DNA from 2 places in the Brevundimonas faecalis genome. Region 1 is predicted to be linked to the other one. Evidence: riboswitches for the same ligand, from Rfam matches in the RefSeq annotation. Region 1 holds a riboswitch; the other holds the start of a gene.
What was found. A riboswitch is a leader RNA that binds a small molecule or an ion and turns the genes downstream of it on or off. The one in region 1 is predicted to bind cobalamin.
Positions count from the first base shown of each region.

Region 2: linked by a shared signal. The riboswitch ahead of ABIE19_RS15615 (DUF1852 domain-containing protein) and the one ahead of cobW (cobalamin biosynthesis protein CobW) in region 1 are both predicted to bind cobalamin.

Region 1 is NZ_JBEPTF010000003.1:14,935-18,343, forward strand. Features, by position in the region: gene ABIE19_RS11075 (TonB-dependent receptor plug domain-containing protein) at 1-1,371, opposite strand, end outside; cobalamin riboswitch at 1,572-1,801, opposite strand; cobalamin riboswitch at 1,897-2,095, shown strand; gene cobW (cobalamin biosynthesis protein CobW) at 2,207-3,256, shown strand; gene cobN (cobaltochelatase subunit CobN) at 3,256-3,409, shown strand, end outside.
Region 2 is NZ_JBEPTF010000005.1:75,914-79,322, reverse strand. Features, by position in the region: gene ABIE19_RS15620 (methionine synthase) at 1-810, opposite strand, end outside; gene ABIE19_RS15615 (DUF1852 domain-containing protein) at 840-1,826, opposite strand; cobalamin riboswitch at 1,935-2,150, opposite strand; gene ABIE19_RS15610 (hypothetical protein) at 2,624-3,409, shown strand, end outside.

The DNA of each region.
Region 1 (3,409 bases):
CCGGCCGCCGAAAGCGAGGTTGAAGTTCAGGCTCTCTTCAGGCTTGAGGTTCGGGTTGCCGCGCGTGCAGCAGGGATCGACGCCGTATAGCTTCTCCGCGTCCGGCAGCAGGAAGGACGTGCCGACGGACCCTTCGACATAGAGACTGTCCGTCAGGTCATAGACGCCCGAGGCGCTCCAGACCACGGTGTCGGCGCCGCCGGCATGGTTGTAGCGAGCGCCGGCGGTCAGGCGGGCGCGGGACGAGAAGGCCTCGGTCGTTCGAACCTGGCCATAGACGGCGTGAACCTGTTCGGTCTCGCCCTCGATCAGCAGGACTTCGTCGCGACCCTTGTAGTTCTGGAAGTCATAGCCGAGATCATAGTCGGCGAGCCGCGTGCGGAACCGGGCCAGGCCGCTGAGACCGAAATCCTTGTAACCCCAGTATCTGGACGGGTTCGGGCGGGTGTAATAGTCCGTATCCCATTGGTGATAATAGGATTTCAGGAAGAACTGAGGGCCGGTGTCAGGCGTGTAGTCCAGGCGGACGATGCCGATGGTCTCGTCGCGGTCATTCACGGACACGCCGGACTGGCTGGGGTAGTCCAGGGCGGCCGCGGTGCGGATGTACTGCAACGTCAGCGACAGGTCGTCGGTGAAGTCATAGCCGTATTTCACCCCGCCGCTCAGCACGTCATAGCCGCGCTTCTTGTCGGTCACGTCCGGCTGATAGGCGTCATAGAGGTCGTAGCCGTCGCTCTTGTCCTTGGACGCCCAGACAACGAACTTGTGGCGTCCGAAGGCATCGCTGACGGCGCCGTTCACATGAAGGCCGTCGTTCGTGTCGGCGCCGAGGTTCACGGCGCCGGTCAGGTCGCGGCTGAACGGACGGCTGACGACATTGACGACGCCCGCGGCCGCCTGGGTGCCGTACAGGACGCCGTGGCCGCCCTTCAGCACCTCGATCCGCTCGACCATGGCCGCGGGCAGGGTGTCGGCGGGGCTGGTGGAGTTGTACAGGCGGTTGTTGATGCGGACGCCGTCGATGGTCCACAGGACGTCGCTGCTCCGCGATCCCTGCAGCGAGAGGTTCACATAGCTGAACGGGCCGGCCTGGGTGGTCATGAAGGCGCCGGGGACCAGCATCTCGATGGCCTGGGACACATCGACGAAACCGCGGTCGCGCAGTTGGCGCGCACTGATCGTCTCCACGTCGAAACCATGGTCCGACAGAAGTTTGGGCAGGGTCTCTTCAAGGCTTTGACCCGTCACGACCACATCGGCGACGGCGTGGGCCTGATCGGTGGAGAGAGGCGTTTGGGTCGAAGTCTGAGCCAGGGCGACGGCAGGCGAGCAGGCGAGGGCGGCCGCAATCGCGGCGCGCGAAATCATATGGGACACGCGGTCCTCCATCAGCGTCCGTGCGACATGACGGAGAGCGTCCTCCGGAACCTGGGAAGGCGCCCGGCGGTCGACGCGCCGGCGGGCGCAGGACGCGAGAAGGCGCCCGGCCGGACCGGTCGATGCGGCTCTCCGCCGCTTCGTCGTCGCTCAGACGGAGTTCCGCGCCTGGACCATCCCCTGGACCCGGGCAAGAGCGACTCGCGACGGCCGGTCTCCTGGCTTGCGGATCAATGCGCGATGCGCGGCCTTCCCAGGGCGAGCCCCAGTGGCTGCGATCCCGACGCCTTTCGGCGGGCCGGGACCACGATGCGCATCGCACTAGCCGCTCACAGTTGCAGGGACAGCCTCGGACCCGGCGCGAACGCCTCACCGATGTTCCCGTAGAGCCCTCGCGGGCGCCGGCGCGATGTCAGAGGCAGGCCGCAGGGCCTGTCCCATGAATAGGCCATATCCCCAATCCGGCGGCCCGCCAAGCTTGATGTCGTCGGCTTGACCCGCAGGCGTCGCCCGGCCTATCGACGCGAGCGTCAAGGTTGGAGGGCTTCGGTCCTCCTTGGGAATGCGGTGCGGTCGTCAGACCAAATCCGCAGCTGCCCCCGCAACTGTAAGGGTCCGTCGACCGCGCGGCGAACGCCACTGGAGCCCAGCGCTCCGGGAAGGCGCCGATGCGATAGGGCCTGAGCCAGGAGACCGACCTGACGCGACAGACGACGACGGTGCGGAGGGCGCCGGACGGTGCGAAACGGCGACCGGCCGCGCTTTCGCGTGCGCCTGCGCCTTCACGCCGTCATTGCCCTCGATGGATGATCACGAGGGACGGCTGATGGCGAAAATTCCGACGACGGTGGTGACCGGTTTCCTGGGCGCGGGCAAGACGACCCTGATCCGAAGCCTGCTGGAGAACGCGGGCGGGCGCCGCCTGGCGGTGGTGGTCAATGAGTTCGGCGACGTGGGCGTGGATGGGGAAATCCTGCGCGGCTGCGGCATAGAGACCTGCTCGGACGACGACATCGTCGAACTCGCCAACGGCTGCATCTGCTGCACCGTGGCCGACGACTTCCTGCCGACCATGCGCAAGCTGATCGACCGGGCCGATCCGCCGGAACATATCCTGGTTGAAACCTCGGGCCTGGCCCTGCCCAAACCGCTGGTGAAGGCCTTCACCTGGCCGGAAGTCCGCACCCGCGCCACCGTCGACGGGGTGATCGCCCTGATCGACGCGGACGCCGTGGCGGCGGGACGCTTCGCCCATGACGAGGCCGCCCTGGACCAGGCGCGCCGCGCTGACGCGACCCTGGATCACGAGACCCCGCTGGAGGAGTTGTTCGAGGAGCAGTTGGCCTGCGCCGACCTGGTGGTGCTGAACAAGACCGATCTGCTGGACGCCGAAGTCATGGTCAGGGTGGAAGCCGAGGTGCGCGCCCATATGCGGCCCGGCGCCAAGTTGATCCACGCCGCCCATGGGCGGGTCGATCCCGCCGTCCTGCTGGGGCTCGGCGTGGCGGCCGAGGATGATCTGGACAGCCGTCCTTCGCACCACGACGGCGCGGACGACGATCATGACCACGACGATTTCGACACCTTCGTGGTTTCCGGAGAGGAGATCGCCTCGCCTGAAGTCTTGTCCGATCAACTGGCGGGCGTGATCGCCGAGCACGACATTCTGCGCCTGAAGGGCGTCGTCGCCGTCAAGGGCAAGCCGTCGCGTCTGATCCTTCAGGCCGTTGGACCGCGCATCCAGACCTACTTCGACCGACCCTGGCGCGCGGGCGAGGCGCGGGTCAGCCGTCTGGTCGTGATCGCGGAGAAAGGCGTGGACCGCGCCGCCGTGACGCCGCGCATGCAGGAAGCCCTGATCGCGACGGACGCCTGATGCATCTGCTGGCGGTCCAGGCCGGCGCCGTCCTGGACGGCGAGGAGGCGATCGACCTGGGGCAGAGCCCCGGCGACATCGTCATCCTGTCCAGCAATGATACGGACCTGGCCTGCCTGTCGGCGGCGGCCGCCGGTTTGCTCGACGACTTTC
Region 2 (3,409 bases), on a different contig from region 1:
CTTGCCCCGGATGAGTTCGATCAGGTCCATCGGCACGCGGGAGTTCTGGGCCTCCAGCGAAATGATGTCGATGCTGGATGTCTGTAGCTTGGGGAAGGCCTCTTCATACTGCCGCCATTCCGACCCCAGGGTCTTCTTCCAGTCGGTGTTGGCCTTGATGCCGTAGCCGTAACAGATGTGGACGGCGGTCTCGCACTTCAGCCCCTCGGCCGCCTTCTCCAGCGTCGCCACGCCCCAGTCGTTGACCTCGTCGAAGAAGACGTTGAAGGCAGGCTCGTCGAACTGGATGATGTCGACGCCGGCGGCCTCCAGTTCCCTGGCTTCTTCGTTCAGGATCCTGGCGAACTCCCAGGCCAGTTTCTCGCGGCTGCCGTAGTGGTCGTCGTAGAGGGTGTCGATCATCGTCATCGGCCCCGGCAGGGCCCATTTGATCGGCTGATCGGTCTGCTGGCGCAGGAATTTCGCGTCCTCGACGAAGACCGACTTCAGTCGGCTGACCGCGCCCACGACCACCGGCACGCTGGCGTCATAGCGATTGCGGATGCGCATGGTCTTGCGCTGCTCGAAATCGACGCCGTCCAGATGCTCGATGAAGGTAGTGACGAAATGCTGGCGGGTCTGTTCGCCGTCGCTGACGATGTCGATGCCGGCGCGGCGCTGATCGTCCAGCGATAGACGCAGGGCGTCCCGCTTCGCCTCGATCAACGCCTCCCCTTCCAGTTTCCAGGGCGACCAGAGGGTCTCGGGTTCGGCCAACCAGACGGGTTTGGGTAGGCTGCCGGCGGTCGAGGTGGGCAACAGGGTTTTCATTTTCGGTGACTTCAGCAATTCGGGACTGATCAGGCGGCGAAGTTAGCGGACCATTGGTCCAGCAGGGCGCGATGCGGCTCGATGAAGCGCTCCTCGACGAACCGGCCCTGTTCGACGGCCAGTCGACTGCGTTCCTCGCGGTCGTAGACGATCCGGGTCAGCGAATAGTCCTGGTACTTCAGGCTGGGCTGATACTCTTCCGAAGCCGGGGAGTTGGCGTTGTAAATCTCGGGACGGTAGATCTTCTGAAAGGTCTCCATGGTGCTGATCGTGCTGACCAGCTCCAGGTCGGTGTAGTCTGCCGTCAGATCGCCCACGTGGTAGAAGGCGAAGGGCGCCACGCTGCCCTGGGGCATGAAGTAGCGGACCTTCATTCCCATCTTCGCGAAATACTCGTCGGTCGGCGAGAATGCGTCGTTCCCGTATTCCAAGCCCAGGACGGCGTGCTCCTCGCCGGTGCGGTGATAGGTCTTGTTGCTCGACACGCTCAGACAGATGACCGGCGGCTTGCCGAAATTGGCGCGATAGGCGGCCGAGTTCAGGAAATGCCTGAACAGCTTGCCGTGCAGATCGCCGAAATCCGCCGGTGCAAAGGCGCCGGGATTGGCCTTCATGTGCGCCGGCAGGACCACGCTGAAGTCGTAGTCGCGAACGTAGGAGGAGAAGTTGTTCCCGACGATCCCGTCGGTCCGCTCGCCGGTCTGCTGATCGACAATCGTCGTCTGAAGGATTTCGATCAGCGGAAAGCTGTCCGTCCCTTCACCCGGAGCCAGGCTCATCTCGACGGAGACGATCTGGAGTTCGACCGCGTAGCGATCGCCTTTCGGATTGCCCCAATGCGCCAGGGAGTTGAACCGGTTGTCGATCATCCTCAGGGTGTTGCGCAGGTTCTCCTGACGGCTCTCGCCCCTGGCCAGGTTGGCGAAGTTGGTCGTGATCCGCGTGTTCTCGGCGGGAACGTAATTCTCGTCGAGCGGGGTGCGCTTGATGCTGAAGGTGAATTCGCTGCTCGCCATGGTCTCTGCCGTTGATGCTGTGGCGAGACAGCGGACAGGGACGCGCGACCGCTCGCGCGGAATCGTCCCGTCGCGGCGCTCATGCGACCTGACCGGACACCCCGCCGGAGGACGTTATCTGTCGAGGCAGGTCTCCTGGCTCACGGGTCATCGCCTCCGGTCCGGCCTTCCCGGAGGCGAACCCCCAGTGACACGAAATGGACCTTCAGCTCGCCGCTCACAGTTGCGGGGGCAGCGCCGGCATCGACCGAGGTCTCACCGGCTTCCCTCTTAGCTCCGCGCAGTCCGAGGACCGCGCGCAGAACCACGACGGCGTGAACATGACACGCCCGCCGCCAGAGTCAATCGCGATATAAAGATATCCTTATATGATTATGCGATTGCCTTGGCCGCATCCGCTTCTCGCCACGACGGAATAACCGCCTGGGTCAGCGCCTGAATGCGATCGGGGTCATAGGTCGGGATGGACATCAGATGCCCACGGCGGGTGTTGGCGAAACCTGTTGCGGGTAGGGATTTCCGCACCTTGCTTACAACGGTCGTCACGAAGACAACGCTCTATCCTCGCTCCCCGGGCAGAACCCTATGTCATCGAGGTCACAGAGCACCCGCAAAGAAATTGCTTCGCGTACGGAGGAGCAACACTTTTTGCATTCTCGCTGGAAGCCTGATCCACCTCGATTGCCTTGGCTGAGACCGTGGCCGAAAGTTATTCCTAAACTTGGGCTTGAAATTCCCGATGCAGTCTTGAGGGGGCAAATTTCTGAAAGTCGCCCCGGATATCGGGAAGATCGTAGATGGTCGGAATCATCACCGGGGCGCGTCTGGGAACTCATCAGGCGTCAGGCTTCGTTCTTGGAGCGAACGGCCAACTCGGCCAGTCAACTTTGGGGCGTGCAGGCGAGAGCCTTCTGGTCAACGCTGCGACCGGCAACCTCTACATCGAGAACCGCGACGAATTCTTTCAGGCTCTGGTAGCGGACGGAGCGACCCATCGCGCCTACAATAGCCTAGGCGTACTGGACGGCGACAATGGCGACGGTTGGCGTATGACCGTCCGCCAGATCCACGGCCATACAGGAACCATCAATACGGTGGGCGCCTATCTGTTCCGGACCGACTGGGACGGGTCGGTCGTGCGCTATGACTGGGATGCATCGGCGGCCGCCTATGTCTCGAAGGAGGGCGCGGGCGCCTACGACAAGATCACCTATGAGAGCTCCAACTGGGTCTGGCGAGACGGCGATACCGGCGTCCGTGAAGTCTACCTCGCGTCCGAGAATTACAGGGTCGGCTCGACCTGGACGCGGGATAATCAGAATCTTCTCTACGTCTATACTGGAGGAAAGCTAACCCAGATTTCTTCGCCCTATGCGAAGACGAACTTGGCGTGGTCAGGTAACAATCTCACCCAGATTTCAACCGTCTATTTTAACGCTTCCTCAGGCTCGAACCGGACGGCGACTAGAACCCGATACACCTACGATGACCAGAATCGTTTGACTTCAGTCATCGTCGACCTGACCCCCGACGACAACGTCATCGTCGATGGCAACGTCTATGTCACGACTTACACCTACGAC